2 regions of the Streptomyces sp. NPDC053079 genome follow, and region 2 is predicted to be linked to the other one. Evidence: riboswitches for the same ligand, from Rfam matches in the RefSeq annotation. Region 2 holds a riboswitch; the other holds the start of a gene.
What was found. A riboswitch is a leader RNA that binds a small molecule or an ion and turns the genes downstream of it on or off. The one in region 2 is predicted to bind S-adenosylmethionine.

Region 1: linked by a shared signal. The riboswitch ahead of thrC (threonine synthase) and the one ahead of ACIGXW_RS01455 (aminotransferase class V-fold PLP-dependent enzyme) in region 2 are both predicted to bind S-adenosylmethionine.

Annotation. Positions count from the first base shown of each region.
Region 1 covers NZ_JBITZJ010000002.1:133,740-142,590, forward strand. The annotation lists gene ACIGXW_RS07845 (extracellular solute-binding protein) at 1-1,150, shown strand, start outside; gene ACIGXW_RS07850 (DUF3263 domain-containing protein) at 1,161-1,430, shown strand; gene otsB (trehalose-phosphatase) at 1,532-2,371, shown strand; gene ACIGXW_RS07860 (trehalose-6-phosphate synthase) at 2,456-3,940, opposite strand; gene ACIGXW_RS07865 (glucosyl-3-phosphoglycerate synthase) at 3,982-4,929, opposite strand; SAM riboswitch class I at 5,081-5,225, shown strand; gene thrC (threonine synthase) at 5,243-6,517, shown strand; gene ACIGXW_RS07875 (MoaD/ThiS family protein) at 6,596-6,871, shown strand; gene ACIGXW_RS07880 (cold-shock protein) at 7,306-7,512, shown strand; gene groL (chaperonin GroEL) at 7,857-8,851, shown strand, end outside.
Region 2 covers NZ_JBITZJ010000001.1:323,411-332,261, reverse strand. The annotation lists gene ACIGXW_RS01490 (Ig-like domain-containing protein) at 1-719, shown strand, start outside; gene ACIGXW_RS01485 (hypothetical protein) at 723-1,142, opposite strand; gene ACIGXW_RS01480 (heme-copper oxidase subunit III) at 1,381-2,001, shown strand; gene ACIGXW_RS01475 (c-type cytochrome) at 2,070-2,879, shown strand; gene ACIGXW_RS01470 (Rieske 2Fe-2S domain-containing protein) at 2,876-3,931, shown strand; gene ACIGXW_RS01465 (cytochrome bc complex cytochrome b subunit) at 3,928-5,550, shown strand; gene trpD (anthranilate phosphoribosyltransferase) at 5,704-6,768, shown strand; SAM riboswitch class IV at 6,830-6,946, shown strand; gene ACIGXW_RS01455 (aminotransferase class V-fold PLP-dependent enzyme) at 7,090-8,445, shown strand; gene ACIGXW_RS01450 (Lrp/AsnC ligand binding domain-containing protein) at 8,475-8,756, opposite strand; gene ACIGXW_RS01445 (rhomboid family intramembrane serine protease) at 8,753-8,851, opposite strand, start outside.

The DNA.
Region 1 (8,851 bases), on a different contig from region 2:
CTATGGCGACAAACCGGGCAACTCCTCCAAGAAGTACTGGGACTCGCTGGTCCGCGAGTTCGAGAAGGAGCACGGTGGCATCAAGGTCGACGTCGAGGTCTACAGCTGGACCGAGGTCGACAAGAAGGTCGCCGACCTGGTCGCCGCGGGCAAGGCCCCCGACCTCGCGCAGATCGGCGCGTACGCCGAGTTCGCCGCGGCCGGCAAGCTCTACAGCGCCGAACAGATGATCTCCATCCCCACCCAGGCCGAGTTCGTCTCCTCGATCGCCAAGGCGGGGGAGGTGCACCGCGTGCAGTACGGCCTGCCGTTCGTCGGCAGTACCCGCCTGCTCTTCTTCAACAAGACGCTCTTCCGCCGCGCCGGCATCGCCAAGGCCCCCGAGAGCTGGGAGGAGCTGCAGGCCGCCGCCGTGAAGCTCAAGGCGGCCGGCGTGAAGATACCTTTCGGCTTGCCCTTCGGCCCCGAGGAGGCCCCGGCCGAGACCATGCTGTGGATGCTCGGCGGCGGCGGTGGCTACACCGACAACACCGGTGCGTACATCATCAGCTCGCCCGAGAACGTCAAGGCCTTCACCTGGCTGCGCGACGAGCTCGTCGGCAAGGACCTCACCGGCTCCGGCGACCCGGCCCGCACCAACCGCCAGCAGGTCTTCGACGCGTTCGTCAAGGGCGAGGTCGGCATGCTCCACGGCCACCCGACGCTGATGCAGCAGGCCAAGGCCAACAACATCGAGTTCGACATGGCGCCCCTGCCCGGCATCAGGGGCAAGGCCCAGTCGACCATGGGCGTCGCCGACTGGATGATGGCCTTCAAGCGCAACGGTCACGGCTCGCAGATCGGCACGTTCCTCGACTTCGTCTACAGCAAGAACAACGTGCTCAACTTCACCGGCCAGTACGAGCTGCTGCCGGTGACCAACTCCGCGTCCACCGCGATGCAGGGCGACCAGCGCTACCGCCACCTGTGGCAGTTCCTGGAGCAGCTGCAGAACGCCGAGTTCTACCCGGCCGACAAGACGTCCTGGGCGAAGGTCAGCGCGACGATCAAGGAAAAGATCGGCGCCGCCGTGCAGAAGGGCGGCGACCCGACCGCCATCCTCGGCGAGATCCAGCGCGAGGCGGAGGCGACGGAGCTCGCGGGCCGTTAGGTTGGGTGACGTGAACGAGGACCGGGGCGAGCCGCCGGGGGGCGATCCCTCCGCGCACGGGCTGTCCGAGCGCGATCTGGCCGTGCTCGCCCTGGAACGGCGCTCCTGGCCCGGCCCCGGTGCCAAGGAGCGGGCCGTGCGCGAGCGCCTCGGTATCACCCCGACCCGCTACTACCAGCTCCTCAACGCCCTCCTCGACGATCCGCGCGCCCTCGCCCACGACCCCGTCACGGTCAACCGGCTGCGGCGACTGCGCGACGCCCGGCGCGAGCGCCGCTGACGCGGACGCGACCGTACGGTTCGCGGGCGTACGCCCCTGGGTGTTCGTACGTCCCGTACAAGTGCCCGCCCCGGCGGCAGCGGCACCGGTAGGGTCGGCGTATGGGCAGCCACCCCCTCCCGGAACCCGTGACCGCCGCCGGCCGCGACGGCCTGGCCGCACTGCTGGCGCGGCCCGAACGCGCGGTCGTCGCCCTCGACTTCGACGGCACGCTCGCCGAGATCGTGCCGGACCCCGAGCAGGCCCGCGCCCACTCCGGCGCCGTGCCCGCCCTCGCCCGGCTCGCGCCGCACCTGGGCTCCATCGCCGTGATCACCGGCCGCGCGGCCGGAGTGGCGGTGCGCTACGGCGGCTTCGCCGGGGTCCCCGGCCTGGAACACCTCGTGGTGCTCGGCCACTACGGCGCCGAGCGCTGGGACGCCGTCACCGGCACCGTGCACGCCCCCGCGCCGCACCCGGGCGTCGCCGCCGTCCAGGCGGAACTCCCGGGCGTGCTGGACGAGTCGGGCGCCTGGCGGGGCACGTGGGTCGAGGACAAGGGCCGCGCCATCGCCGTCCACACCCGGCGCGCCGCCGACCCCCAGGCCGCCTTCGACGCCCTGCGCGAACCGCTCGCCGCACTCGCCGCGCGCCACGGCCTCATCGTCGAGCCGGGCCGACTGGTGCTGGAGCTGCGCCCGCCCGGCATGGACAAGGGCGTCGCCCTCGCCGAGTACGTGCGCGAGGTCGACGCCTCCTGCGTCCTGTACGCCGGCGACGACCTCGGCGACCTCGCCGCCTTCGCGGCGGTCGAGAAGCTGCGCTCCGAGGGGGTGCCCGGCACGCTCGTGTGCAGTGGCAGCGCCGAAGTCGCGGTGCTCGCGGAGCGGGCGGACCTCGTGGTGGACGGGCCGGCGGGCGTGGTGGAGCTGCTGACGGCGCTGGCGGCCGGGATCGGCTGACCCGGGGGCTCCGCCCCCGGACCCCCGGTCCTCACATGCCGGACGGGCTGGTTTTGTCCTCAATCGCCGGACGTGCTGGAACTGTCACAGTTCGAGCGCCCGTAGCTGCTCCGCGAACCAGCGCCCCGGCGGTAGTGCCGTCGCCGCCGCGGCCAACCGCTTCGTGCGTTCGGCGCGCTCGCCGGGGTCCATCAGCAGGGCCAGGTGGAGCGCGCGGGCGGTGGCCTCGATGTCGTACGGATTGATGGTGAGGGCCTCCTCGCCCAGCTCCGCCGCCGCCCCCGCCTCACGGGACAGGACCAGGGCGCAGCCGTGGTCGGAGACGACCGGGACCTCCTTGGCGACAAGGTTCATGCCGTCGCGGATGGGGTTGACCAGGGCCACGTCCGCCAGCCGGTAGGCGGCCAGGGAGCGGGCGAAGTCGTCCTCCAGATGGAGGGCCACCGGCTCCCAGTCCTCCGTGCCGAACTCGGCGTTGATCTCGCGGGCCAGCCGCCCGACCTCCGCCATGTAGTCGCGGTAGACGGCGAGGTCCTGCCGCGAGGGGTAGGCGAAGGCGATGTGCACCACCCGGCCCTGCCACTGCGGATGGTCCTGCAGCAGCCGCCGGAACGCGTGCAGGCCGCGCACGATGTTCTTCGACAGCTCGGTGCGGTCCACGCGGACGATCGTCCGGCGGCCCGGACCGACGCGCTCCCGCAGCGCCGCCAGCCGCTCCTCGACGTCCGGCCGGTGCGCCCGCTCCCGCAGGAAGTCCGCGTCCGCGCCCAGTCCGTGCACGCCGAGCCGGGTCGTACGGCCCTCGAAGCGCACCGCCGTGACCACGCCGCCCTCGCGCACCGTCTCCGCCCCGAGCGTGCTCTCGCAGCACGCGGCGAACGCCTCGGCCCAGCGGCGGGTCAGGAACGCCGCCCGGTCGCCGCCCAGGACGCCGCGCAACACCTGCGCGGCCACGTCGTCCGGCAGCAGCCGGTAGTAGTCGGGCGGGGCCCAGGGGGTGTGCGAGAAGTGCCCGATCCGCAGGTCCGGGCGGCGGGCGCGCAGCAGCCCCGGGACCAGCGTCAGGTGGTAGTCCTGCACCAGCACGCAGGCGCCCTCCGCGGCCTCCTCGGCGATCGCGTCCGCGAAGGCGGCGTTGTACGCCTCGTACGCCGCCCACTGGGCGCGGAAGGCGGCGTCGAAGGAGGGCTCCAGCGGGGTCTGCCAGAGCATGTGGTGGAGGAACCACAGCACGGAGTTGGCCACGCCGTTGTACGCGGCGGCGAAGGTTTCCGGCGGGATGTCGAGCATCCGCACCTGATGTCCGCCGGTGTCGGCCGACGCCAGTCTTCGGCCCGCGCGCCCGGCCGCCTCGCGGTCGCCGGGGCCCAGCGCGGCGCACACCCACACCGCCGCCGCCCCCTTGGGGTCCCGCCCGATCTCGCTCAGCCCCGAGACCAGCCCGCCGCCGCCCCGCCCCGCCACGAGCGAGCCGTCCTCGCGCGGCTTGTACGAGACGGGCCCCCGGTTGGAGGCCACGACGATCGGCGCGGCGGCGATCGGTGCGTCCGGCGTGTGCTCAGCGACCATGACCGCAGCCTTGCCCTTGAGGGAACCGCTCAAACGTACGCTTACGCGGCGCGCCGTCGGGCGTACTCGGGTATTCCGGCCATCGGCGGCCGCTCCTCGGTGTCCACCGCGTACGTGCGCGGCACGAACCCTTCCGCCGTGCGCTCGAACTGGGTGAGCGCCGGACGCACCAGATGGCCGCGCGCCAGCCGCAGCTGCGCGGTGCGGTAGATCGCGGCGGCCATCCGGCCCAGGGCCCGCCCGTCCTGGTGACGGTGCACGCGCACGCCGACGTCCACCTGCGCCAGCGCGTCCAGGCCCACCGTGTGCAGCGCGTCCACCAGCAGCCCCAGCTCCACGCCGTAGCCCACCGGGAACGGCAGCTGCTCCAGCAGTGAGCGGCGGGCCGCGTACTCGCCGCCCAGCGGCTGGACGAAGCCCGCCAGCTGTGGCCAGTGCAGGTTCAGCAGCGGGCGCGCCACCAGCTCGGTGACCCGGCCGCCCTGGCCGGAGACCTCGCCCAGCGGACGGTCGTACATGCCCTTGACGAAGTGCACGTCCGGGTCGGTCAGCAGCGGGCCGACGATGCCGGAGACGAAGCCCGCGGAGAAGTCCTTGAGGTCGGCGTCGATGAAGCAGACGATGTCGCCGGTGGTCGCCAGCAGCGACCGCCACAGCACCTCGCCCTTGCCGGGCAGCGCGGGCAGCCGCGGCAGGACCTCGTCGCGGTGCACCACGCGCGCCCCGGCCGCCGCCGCGACCTCGCCCGTACGGTCCGTGGAGCCGGAGTCCAGCACCACCAGCTCGTCCACCAGGGGTACGGCCTCGGTCATCAGCTCCCGGCGGATCGTGGCCACGATGGCCCCGACCGTGGCCTCCTCGTTCAGCGCCGGCAGCACGACGCTGACCGTGGTGCCGGTGCCGCCCTTCGCGGCCAGAAGCTGGTCGAGCGGACGGTCTGCTGCGGACCAGGACCGCCGGGCCAGCCAGCGCTCCACCTCTTCCAGCACGTGAATTACTCCTCGTTCGTGACGCATCTCGCGGTGCGGACGGCCCTCTCGCGCGGCCATCCCTTCCGTTACAGTCTTGAACAACGCGGACGCCCGTCCTATGTCGGGGTCGTCGTGCGCACAAACGCCTGGGCCCCGCCCAGTGCCATACCGCTCATCCAGAGGGGCAGAGGGACACGGCCCGATGAAGCCCCGGCAACCCTCCAGCCGGTCTTGTCGTTCACTGCGGCGAGGCTCCCGGCGGGGAAGGTGCCAATTCCGTCTCACGACGAGGTTCGTCGTGGGGAAGATGAGGAGAAAGGGCCTCGCCTCCATGGCTGTGCAAGCCGTTGAAAGTCGTACCGTCGTACCCTCCTTCGGCCCCGCCGTCGCGCTCTCCTGCCGCGAGTGCGGCGAGCGCTTCGACCTCGGGCCGGTCTTCGCCTGCGCCGTCTGCTTCGGTCCGCTGGAGGTGGCGTACGAGCTCCCGGCCGGCGACCCGGAGGAGCTGCGCCGGCGCATCGAGGCCGGCCCCGCCAGCATCTGGCGGTACGCCCCGCTGCTGCCGGTCCCCGCCGATGTCGCCGGCAAACCGAACCTCAACCCCGGCTTCACCAAGCTCGTCAAGGCCGACAACCTCGCCCGCGAACTGGGCGTCACCGGCGGCCTGTACGTCAAGGACGACTCCGGCAACCCCACGCACTCCTTCAAGGACCGCGTCGTCGCCATCGCCGTCGAGGCCGCCCGCGCCTTCGGCTTCACCACCCTCTCCTGCTCCTCCACCGGCAACCTCGCCGGCGCGGTCGGCGCGGCGGCGGCCCGCGCGGGCCTGGAGTCCTGCGTGTTCATCCCGCACGACCTGGAGGCCGGCAAGGTCGTCATGGCCGCGGTCTACGGCGGCGACCTCGTCGGCATCGAGGGCACCTACGACGACGTCAACCGCTTCTGCTCCGAGCTCATCGGCGACCCGCTCGGGGAGGGCTGGGGCTTCGTCAACGTCAACCTCCGGCCGTACTACGGCGAGGGGTCGAAGACGCTCGCGTACGAGATCTGCGAACAACTGGGCTGGCGGCTGCCGGACCAGATCGTCGTGCCGATCGCCTCGGGCTCGCAGCTGACGAAGATCGACAAGGGGCTGAAGGAGCTCATCGCGCTCGGGCTGGTCGAGGACCGCCCGTACAAGATCTTCGGCGCCCAGGCGGAGGGCTGCTCGCCGGTGTCGCGGGCGTTCAAGGACGGCCACGACGTCGTCCGGCCGGTGAAGCCGGACACGATCGCGAAGTCCCTCGCGATCGGCAACCCCGCGGACGGGCCGTACGTGCTCGACATCGCGCGGCGGACGGGCGGCGCCGTCGAGGACGTGACGGACGCCGAGATCGTCGACGCGATCAGACTGCTGGCCCGGACGGAGGGCATCTTCGCGGAGACGGCCGGCGGGGTGACGGTGGGGGTGACCCGCAAGCTGATCGAGGCGGGTGTGCTCGATCCGGCGCTGACCACCGTCGTGCTCAACACGGGGGACGGGTTGAAGACGCTCGACGCCGTGGCGGCGGGGCCGACGGTGACGATCCGGCCGTCGCTGGACGCGTTCAGGGCCGCCCGCTCCTGAGCGGGGCTCCGCCCCGCACCCCGGTCCTCAATCGCCGGACGGGCTGAGTGTGTCCGGCCTCCACTCAAAGGTGATCCCATGAGCGTCAGCGTCCGTATCCCCACCATCCTTCGTACCTACACCTCCGGCCAGGCCGAGGTCAGCGCCGAGGGGGCCACCCTCGCCGAGGTCATCGCGTCCCTCGAGGCGAACCACCCCGGAATCGCCGCCCGGGTCCTCGACGAGAGCGGCAGGCTGCGCCGGTTCGTCAATGTGTACGTCAATGACGACGACGTGCGCTTCGAGGGCGGGCTCGAGGCCGCCACGCCCGACGGGGCGGGGGTCTCGATCATTCCGGCTGTGGCCGGCGGCTGAGCGGGCTAAATCATTGGCCTGAGCTTTTCGCAGCGTTCCTGAGCAATTCCCTGGAATCACCCCGCACGTTAAACGGACGGGGTGATTCCGTCTGTTGAAGCGCGATACAGTTGGGGCGTTCCCCCTCCGGTGTCACTGCCGAACGCATATGAGAACCCGTCAAGTTGTGCGCGTAACGTGTGCACGAATTGTCGGGTTGGTTGCGTTATGCCCGGCCCGACTTGCCCGGGAAGCGGTGGAAATCGGTGCTAATAAGCACTCGGCCACGCCCGGAATTCTCGTCCGACTGACCTGTTGCAGACGGCATCCGTGCAGATACATTCAGCCGCGGTCGACGCGTTCCGGCGCACACCCCCAACCTGTCTGGGGGTGAGGTCTGACCCGGGTCCGCGAGGTGCGGTCCTGCGCAAGGGCCAGTAATAGGGGAGTTAGGCATGGCTCAGGGCACCGTCAAGTGGTTCAACGCGGAGAAGGGGTACGGCTTCATCGCGGTCGACGGTGGTGCGGATGTTTTCGTCCACTACAGCGCGATTCAGATGGACGGCTACCGCACCCTCGAGGAGGGGCAGCGAGTCGAGTTCGAGATCTCGCAGGGCCAGAAGGGGCCTCAGGCGGACATGGTGAGGCTGGCCGCCGGCTGATCACGTCGCATCGACCACCGGCTCATAACGGCTCGCCGTCGAGGGGCCCGCACCTGTTCGAGGTGCGGGCCCCTCGCGTGTGCGCGGGCCGGGGAGTGGGCAGGGTTGCAGCCGGTGCGGCGATCCCGCCACCCAGGGTGGGATACCGGGCAGACCGCTTGCACTCGGGTGGGTCGAGTGCTAATCATTGGGCTTAGCACTCTCCGGGTGAGAGTGACAGATTTGGACCGTCGGTGAGGTCGGCGAGCCAAGCGGGGCAAGGAACCGCGGGGCACGCAGGCCGTCCGTCGCGGGCGCCAGCGCGGTCCGGAGCAATCCACCCCGTCCTGGGAGGACCACTTCACATGGCCAAGATCATCGCGTTCGACGAGGAGGCACGGCGCGGTCTCGAGCGCGGGATGAACCAGCTCGCCGACGCCGTCAAGGTCACCCTCGGCCCCAAGGGCCGGAACGTCGTCCTCGAGAAGAAGTGGGGCGCCCCCACGATCACCAACGATGGTGTGTCCATCGCCAAGGAGATCGAGCTCGAGGACCCGTACGAGAAGATCGGCGCCGAGCTGGTCAAGGAGGTCGCGAAGAAGACGGACGACGTCGCCGGTGACGGCACGACGACCGCGACCGTCCTCGCCCAGGCGCTGGTCCGTGAGGGTCTGCGCAACGTGGCCGCCGGTGCCAACCCGATGGCCCTGAAGCGTGGCATCGAGAAGGCCGTCGAGGCCGTCTCCGCCGCCCTGCTCGAGCAGGCCAAGGACGTGGAGACCAAGGAGCAGATCGCCTCCACCGCCTCCATCTCCGCCGCCGACACCCAGATCGGCGAGCTCATCGCCGAGGCGATGGACAAGGTCGGCAAGGAAGGCGTCATCACCGTCGAGGAGTCCCAGACCTTCGGTCTGGAGCTGGAGCTCACCGAGGGTATGCGCTTCGACAAGGGCTACATCTCGGCGTACTTCGCCACCGACATGGAGCGTATGGAGGCGTCGCTCGACGACCCGTACATCCTGATCGTCAACTCGAAGGTCGGCTCGGTCAAGGACCTGCTGCCGCTCCTCGAGAAGGTCATGCAGTCCGGCAAGCCGCTGCTGATCATCGCCGAGGACGTCGAGGGCGAGGCCCTGTCGACCCTGGTCGTCAACAAGATCCGCGGCACCTTCAAGTCCGTCGCGGTCAAGGCTCCGGGCTTCGGCGACCGTCGCAAGGCCATGCTGGGCGACATCGCCATCCTCACCGGTGGCACGGTCATCTCCGAGGAGGTCGGCCTCAAGCTGGAGAACGCCGGTCTCGACCTGCTCGGCCGCGCCCGCAAGGTCGTCATCACCAAGGACGAGACGACCATCGTCGA
Region 2 (8,851 bases):
TCCGCTCCCGGCCGGCCGTCGAGGGCGCCTGGCACTGGGTGGACAACCGCACCCTGCACTACCGCCCGCAGGAGTACTGGCCCGCCCACGCCGACATCGACGTCTCCGCCACCCTCGACGGCATCAAGGTCGGCGGCGGCCTCTACGGCGGCCCCTCCAAGCCCGTGCACCTGACCACCGGCGACCGCGTCGAGGCCATCACCGATGCCGCCGGGCACTACATGTCGGTCCGCAGGAACGGGGAGGAGATCCGCTCCATCCCCGTGACCACCGGCAAACCCGGCTACGCCACCCGCAATGGGGTCAAGGTGATCCTGGGCCAGGAACCCTTCGTACGCATGCGCGGCACCAGCATCGGCATCGCGGAGGGCAGTTCCGACTCGTACGACCTGCCGGTCTACTGGGCCACCCGGGTCACGTGGAGCGGTGAATACGTGCACGCCGCCCCCTGGTCCGAGGGGTCGCAGGGGGCGGACAACGTCAGCCACGGGTGCACCGGCATGAGCACCGCGAACGCCAAGTGGTTCTTCGACAACGTGCGCGTCGGCGACATCGTCAAGGTCGTGGGCAGCGCCGGCGCGACCATGACGCCCTTCGACAACGGCTTCGGGGACTGGAACATGCCGTGGCAGCAGTGGCGCGAGGGTAGCGCCCTGGCGGCCGGCAAACGAGAGGGGACGAGCCCCGCCGACACCGCCCGGCTGCGTCCCCGGATGTAGGTCTCAGGAGTCTTGGCAACCCACGGGCTGGGGCCGGCCGGCCTCGCGCAGCAGAGCGGCCAGCGCGGCCGCGAACTCCACCGGGTCCAGCGGATGGGTGACGGCCGCGTCCGCGCGGCTCCACGTGGCCAGCCAGGCGTCCTGCGGACGGCCGATGAGCAGCAGCACCGGCGGGCAGCGGAACACCTCGTCCTTCAGCTGCCGGCACACCCCCATGCCGCCCGCCGGCGCCGTCTCGCCGTCCAGCACGCACACGTCGACGTGGTGCTCCGCCAGGGTCTTCAGCACGGCCGGCAGGGTCGCGCACTCCAGGTAGCGCACCGCCGGGACATCGGCCGCCGGCCGCCGCCCGGCGGCCAGCCGCACCTGCTCGCGCGTGCTCGAGTCGTCGCTGTAGACCAGCACCGTGGCAGTCGGCTGCATCGTTCCTCCAGGCTTGTGGGCACACATGGACAGCACAGCTTGTGGGTCGAGCGGTTGTGCGCGGATGCTACTCCGCGAGGGCCGTCCGGGAGGAGGGTCCGGCAGGGCCCGCGAGGCCCCGGAAGCGGCCCTTCCCCCCTTTGGGGGACCCGCGCAATGGGCCGTACGAGCAGGGCATACCGTCTTGACACACCGAACGGCACCCCCCGGAGTGAGCGCGAGATAAGCGACCGACATAATGTCGGTCGTGGCGACAGCAACAGCAACAGATACCGGGCACGCGCACCCGTCGGTCAATCGACCGAACCTCACCAGCGTCGGAACCATCATCTGGCTGAGTTCCGAGCTGATGTTCTTCGCGGCCCTCTTCGCGATGTACTTCACCCTGCGATCGGTGACCGGAGCCGAGCACTGGAAGGAAATGGCGTCCGCGCTGAACCTTCCGTTCTCGGCCACCAACACCACGATCCTCGTGCTCTCCTCCCTCACCTGCCAGCTCGGCGTCTTCGCCGCCGAGCGCGGCGACGTGAAGAAGCTGCGCATGTGGTTCGTGGTCACGTTCGTGATGGGTGCCATCTTCATCGGCGGCCAGGTCTTCGAATACACCGATCTGGTCAAGGAGGAGGGCCTCTCCCTCTCCTCCGACCCGTACGGCTCGGTGTTCTACCTGACGACCGGCTTCCACGGCCTGCACGTGACGGGCGGCCTCATCGCCTTCCTGCTGGTCCTGGGCAGGACGTACGCGGCCAAGAGGTTCACCCACCACCAGGCGACAGCGGCCATCGTCGTGTCCTACTACTGGCACTTCGTCGACGTGGTCTGGATCGGGCTCTTCGCCACGATCTACTTGATCAAGTAATCGGTCCTGTCCCGCACCGGACCAACAGTCCGACATCGACGCAGAAGATCCTGACACCGGGGTAATCCGTGAAAAAGCTCTCCGCACGACGACGCCATCCGCTGGCGGCGGTCGTCGTCCTACTCTTCGCGCTGGCGGTAACTGGGGGGCTGTACGCCGCGTTCGCGCCGGCGGACACGGCCAAGGCCGATGACACCGCCCAGTCCCTCGCCATCGAGGAGGGCAAGAAGCTCTACTCCGTGGGCTGCGCAAGCTGCCACGGCACCGGCGGTCAGGGCACCACCGACGGGCCGAGCCTGGTCGGCGTGGGTTCCGCCGCCGTCGACTTCCAGGTCGCCACCGGCCGCATGCCGCTGCAGCAGCAGGGCGCCCAGGCGCCCCGCAAGAAGGCCATCTACACGCAGGCCGAGATCGACCAGCTCGCGGCGTACATCGCTTCCCTCGGCGCGGGCCCCTCGGTCCCGACGAAGAACCAGTACAGCCCCGAAGGTGCCGACATCGCCAAGGGTGGCGAGCTGTTCCGCACGAACTGCGCCCAGTGCCACAACTTCACGGGCAAGGGCGGCGCCCTCTCGAACGGCAAGTACGCCCCGAGCCTCGAGGGCGTCGACCCGAAGCACATCTACGAGGCCATGCAGACCGGCCCGCAGAACATGCCTTCCTTCCCCGACACCACGATGTCGGAGAAGAACAAGAAGGACATCATCGCGTACCTCGACACGGTCAACAGCGACAAGACCAAGAGCCCGGGCGGCCTCGAACTGGGCGGCCTCGGCCCGGTCAGTGAGGGTCTGTTCGCGTGGATCTTCGGTCTGGGTGCGCTGATCGCAGTCGCCATCTGGGTCGCGGCCCACACCGCTAAGGCCAAGAAGTCATGAGTAGCCAAGACATTCCAGAAGAGACCCTGCCGAGCACGCAGGGCCACGCGCACGAAGGTGCCGTAGCCACCGCCGGCGACCCGTTCGCGGACCCGGGGCTGCCGCCCCACGAGCCGCGCATGCAGGACATCGACGAGCGGGCCGCCAAGCGCTCCGAGCGCGTGGTCGCGTTCCTGTTCATGCTGTCGATGCTGGCCACGGTCGGCTTCATCGCCGCCTATGTGACCCTGCCGGTCGACAAGAACATCTACGTGTTCCCGATCGGCCACATCAGCGCGCTGAACTTCTCGCTGGGGCTCACCCTCGGCGTGGCGCTGTTCTGCATCGGCGCGGGTGCGGTCCACTGGGCCCGCACCCTGATGTCCGACGTCGAGGTCGCCGACGAGCGCCACCCGATCGAGGCACCCGCCGAGGTCAAGGCCAAGGTCATGGCCGACTTCAAGCTGGGTGCCGAGGAGTCGGGCTTCGGCCGTCGCAAGCTGATCCGCAACACCATGTTCGGCGCGCTGGCCCTGGTGCCGCTCTCCGGCGTGGTGCTGCTGCGTGACCTCGGTCCGCTGCCGGGCACCAAGCTCCGCAAGACCGCCTGGTCCGAGGGCAAGATGCTCATCAACCAGAACACGCTGCAGCCGCTGCGTCCCGAGGACATCCAGGTCGGCTCCCTCACCTTCGCCATGCCCGAGGGCATGAAGGAGGAGGACCACGACTTCCAGCAGGAGATCGCCAAGGCCGCCCTGATGATCGTCCGGCTCCGTCCGGAGAACATCAAGGACAAGCGCGAGCTCGACTGGTCGGCCGACGGCATCGTCGCGTTCTCCAAGATCTGCACCCACGTCGGCTGCCCGATCAGCCTCTACGAGCAGCAGACGCACCACGTGCTGTGCCCGTGCCACCAGTCCACCTTCGACCTCGCCGACGGCGGTCGCGTGATCTTCGGCCCGGCCGGCCACGCCCTTCCGCAGCTGCGGATCAAGGTCAATGACAAGGGCTACCTTGAGGCCATGGGCGACTTCGCCGAGCCCGTCGGTCCTGCCTACTGGGAGCGCGGATGAGCAACAACGACAATCGCCGCAAGGCGCCCGCCGGCGAGCGGGTCGCCGACTGGGCCGACGGCCGGCTGGGCATCTACAGCCTGGCCAAGTCCAACATGCGGAAGATCTTCCCGGACCACTGGTCCTTCATGCTGGGCGAGGTCTGCCTCTACAGCTTCATCATCATCATCCTCACGGGTGTGTATCTGACGCTGTTCTTCCACCCCAGCATGAACGAGGTCGTCTACCACGGCTCGTACGTCCCCATGCAGGGCATGCGGATGTCCGAGGCGTTCAAGTCGACGGTCGACATCAGCTTCGACGTCCGCGGTGGTCTGCTCATCCGGCAGATCCACCACTGGGCGGCGCTGATCTTCGTCGCGGCCATGCTCGTGCACATGATGCGCGTGTTCTTCACCGGCGCGTTCCGCAAGCCGCGTGAGGTCAACTGGCTGTTCGGCTTCCTGCTGCTGGTCCTCGGCATGTTCACCGGTTTCACCGGTTACTCCCTGCCGGACGACCTGCTCTCGGGCACCGGTGTCCGCTTCATGGAGGGCGCGATCCTGTCCGTGCCGATCGTCGGCACGTACATCTCGATGTTCCTCTTCGGCGGCGAGTTCCCCGGCTCGGACTTCGTGCCGCGGTTCTTCTCGATCCACGTCCTGCTGCTGCCGGGCATCATGCTCGGCCTGCTGGTGGCGCACCTGATCCTGGTCTTCTACCACAAGCACACGCAGTTCCCCGGCCCCGGCCGGACGAACAAGAACGTGGTCGGCATGCCGCTGCTGCCGGTCTACATGGCCAAGGCCGGAGGCTTCTTCTTCCTGGTCTTCGGTGTGATCGCGGCCATCGCCGCCATCGCGACGATCAACCCGATCTGGGCCATGGGCCCGTACCGCCCGGACCAGGTGTCCACCGGTGCGCAGCCCGACTGGTACATGGGCTTCTCCGAGGGCCTCATCCGAGTGATGCCGGGCTGGGAGATCAACTTCGCGGGTCACACGCTCGTCCTGGGCGTGTTCATCCCGCTGGTCATCTTCCCGCTGGTCCTGGCGGCCATCGCGGTCTACCCGTTCATCGAGTCCTGGGTCACCGGCGACAAGCGTGAGCACCACCTGCTGGACCGCCCGCGCAACGCCCCGACCCGCACCGCCTTCGGTGTGGCCTGGCTGACCTGGTACCTGGTGCTGCTGGTCGGTGGTGGAAACGACCTGTGGGCGACCCACTTCAACCTGTCGATCAACGCCATCACCTGGTTCGTCCGGATCGCGTTCTTCGTCGGCCCGGTCATCGCCTTCGTCGTCACGCGCCGGATCTGCATGGGTCTGCAGCGTCGCGACAAGGAGAAGGTGCTGCACGGCCGCGAGTCCGGCATCATCAAGCGCCTGCCGCACGGTGAGTTCGTGGAGGTCCACGAGCCGCTCTCGCAGGAGCAGCTGCACACCCTCACCGCGCACGAGCAGCCCCGGCCGCTCGAGCTCGAGCCCGAGGTGGACGAGAACGGTGTCGCCCGCAAGGCCGGCGCGACGCAGAAGCTGCGGGTCAAGCTCTCGAAGGGCTTCTACGGCGAGGGGACGCACATCCCCAAGGCCACCGCGGAGGAGTACCAGGAGATCACCAGCGGCCACGGCCACCACTGATCCCCGCCTGCTGATCACAGTGAACTGATCGCCACAGCGAGAGCCCCGTCCATCGCATGGACGGGGCTCTTCGCCGTCCCCGGTCGTGGATAGGCTGGACCCGGGCCCCCAATCGGGCCCTGCGGACACGAGAGACCACCAGGAGTGTGGACCATGAACGTTGCGACCCCGGCAGGCGGCGAGCGCTCGGTGGCCCCCTCCTGGCCCCGCGTACTGGACGCCCTGCTCAGCGACGTCGACCTCAGCTCGGACGACACCGCCTGGGCCATGGACCGGATCATGCGCGGCGAGGCGACGAACGCGCAGATCGCGGGCTTCGTGGTGGCCCTGCGGGCCAAGGGCGAGACGGTGGCCGAGATCTCCGGCCTGGTGCGCGCGATGTACGCGCACGCCAATCTGATCGAGGTGCCCGGCCCGAGCGTGGACATCGTGGGCACCGGCGGCGACGGCGCCAAGACCGTCAACATCTCCACCATGTCCTCGATCGTCGTCGCCGGCACCGGTGCGAAGGTCGTCAAGCACGGCAACCGCGCGGCGTCCTCCGCCAGCGGCGCCTCCGACGTGCTGGAGAAGCTCGGGGTCAATCTGGACCTCACCCCGCGCCGGGTGGTGGAGGTGGCCCAGGAGGCGGGCATCACCTTCTGCTTCGCCGTGAAGTTCCACCCCGCGCTGCGGCACGTGGCGGCCGCCCGCCGCGAGCTGGGCATCCGTACGACCTTCAATGTGCTGGGTCCGCTGACCAACCCGGCCCGGGTGCGTGCCCAGGCCACCGGCGTGGCCGACGCCCGGATGGCGCCGATCCTGGCCGGCGTGCTGGCCGAGCGCGGCTCCTCGGCGCTGGTCTTCCGCGGTGACGACGGGCTGGACGAGCTGACGACCACGGCGACCTCGCGGGTGTGGATCGTGCGGGACGGCACGGTGCGGGAGGAGCCCTTCGACCCGCGGGACGTGGGGATCGAACTGGTGCCGGTGGAGGCTCTGCGCGGCGCCGACGCCTCGTACAACGCGGACGTGGCGCGGCGGCTGCTGGCGGGCGAGCAGGGACCGGTGCGGGACGCGGTCCTGCTGAACGCGGCCGCGGCGCTGGTGGCGTTGGAGCCGGCGGACGCCCCGCTCGCGGAGCAGATCCGGGCGGCGATGGAGCGGGCCGCGGAGGCCATCGACTCCGGCGCGGCGCGGCGGGCGCTCGAGCGGTGGGTGGCGGCCAGCAACGCCTGACGTCTCGCCCCGCGGGACGACGGTTCCGCGGGGCGAGATGTTTGTGCCATACTCCTGGCCAGGTCACGAGCGACAGCGATACGGCCCCGGCTTGCTGTCCGGCAACCCTCCTTCCGTGGCGGGGTGCCCCGGGTGATGACCAGGCCGCAGGCAGCGACGTCTGCGGCAAGCGCGGATCCCTCGCCAGGGATCCTGGTTGTCGAGGGAGATCCTTCCGTGATGCAGCGAATGCGCTAGGGCCTACGGCCCGTTTCCGGTAATTCCGCGCGCCCCTGTCCGGGCGCGCGCATCCATCCATCGCCCTTGCCGGGAGAATTCGCCATGTCCGCATGCGCTGTTGACGCTGTTTCCACCACCGCACCGCTGCCCGTCCTCGGCCGCGACGTCCGCGTGCCGCTCGTCACCGGGGGCGAGGTGACGTACGCGGCCCTCGACTACGCCGCCAGCGCCCCCGCGCTGCAGCGGGTCTGGGACGACGTCGCCGCGTACGCGCCGTACTACGGCAGCGTGCACCGGGGCGCGGGTTACCTCTCGCAGCTGTCCACCGACCTCTTCGAGAACAGCCGGGCGGCGGTCGCCGACTTCCTCGGCTGCCGCGCCGACGACCAGGTCGTCTTCACCCGGTCCACCACCGACTCGCTCAACCTCCTCGCCGCCGTACTGCCCGCCGGCTGCCGGGTGTTCGTCTTCGAGACCGAGCACCACGCCGCCCTGCTGCCCTGGAACGAAGCGGACGTCACCTACCTCGACGCCCCGCGTTCCCCGCGGGAGGCCGTCGAGGCGCTGGAGCGGGCGCTGGCCGACCGCGACCCCTACGGTCCCGCCCTGGTCTGTGTGACCGGGGCGTCCAATGTGACGGGCGAGGTGTGGCCCGTGCGGGAGCTGGCCGCGGCCGCCCATGCGCACGGGGCGCGCATCGTGCTGGACGCCGCGCAGCTGGCCCCTCACCACCCCGTGGACATCGCCGAGTTGGACGTCGACTGGGTCGCCTTCTCCGGTCACAAGCTCTACGCGCCGTTCGGCTCGGGCGTCCTGGCCGGGCGCGCCGACTGGCTGCGGGGCGCCGAGCCGTACCTGGCGGGCGGCGGGGCGAGCCGCGCGGTGGCCCGCCGGGCGGACGGCGGTGTGGACGTGGAGTGGCACGACAGCGCCGCCCGGCACGAGGCCGGTTCGCCCAACGTCATCGGCGTCTACGCCGTCGCCGCCGCCTGCAGGGCGCTGACCGAGGCGGGCTTCGACCGGCTGGTGGCGCGCGAGCGGCACCTGGTCGACCGGGTGCGGGCGGGCCTGGCCGCGGTGCCCGGGGTTCGGGTGCTGTCGCTGTTCGGCGAGGACGCCCCGCGCGTGGGCGTCATCTCCTTCGTCGTGGACGGCTGGAACAGCTCGCACTTCGCTGCCGCGCTGTCGGCCGAGTACGGCATCGGGGTCCGCGACGGACTGTTCTGCGCCCATCCGCTGGTGCGGACGCTGCTGGGCGGCGAGCCGGACGCCCCGGGGGAGTGCGGCGCCCCCGACGAGGGGCAGTCGCTCAACGCCATCCGGGTCAGCTTCGGCGCCGGCACCCCCGACGAGCACGTCGAGCGGTTCGTCCGGGCCGTGGGGGAGCTGGTGGCCAACGGCGCGCGCTGGATCTACCGCACCGAAGGCGGCCGTTGCGTGCCGGACGTGGCCGCCTAGTGCCCCGCGCCCCTCGCGGGGCGCTGTGGTCAGTTGTCCAGGCCGATGGCGAAGGCCGCTTCCAGGTCGTGCTGCGAGTACGTGCGGAAGGCGATGTGCGTCTCCGTGGAGGCCACGCCCGGCACCTTGCTGATCCGGCCCGGGATGACGTCCGCGAGGTCGTCGTGCCGGGCCACCCGCACCATCGCGATCAGATCGTGCGCCCCGGTGACGGAGTAGACCTCGCTGACGCCCTCGAGCGCGGCGATCTTCTCGGCGATCTCGGGGATCCGGTCCACGTCGGTCTTGATGAGCACGATCGAAGTGATCACGTCGGCTTGTCTCCTTCGGTGGACCTGGCTGCGTTCTTCACTCTAGCCGCAGCCGTGCGGTGGACCCAGGCGAAGCCGAAGCCGAGCGAGAAGCC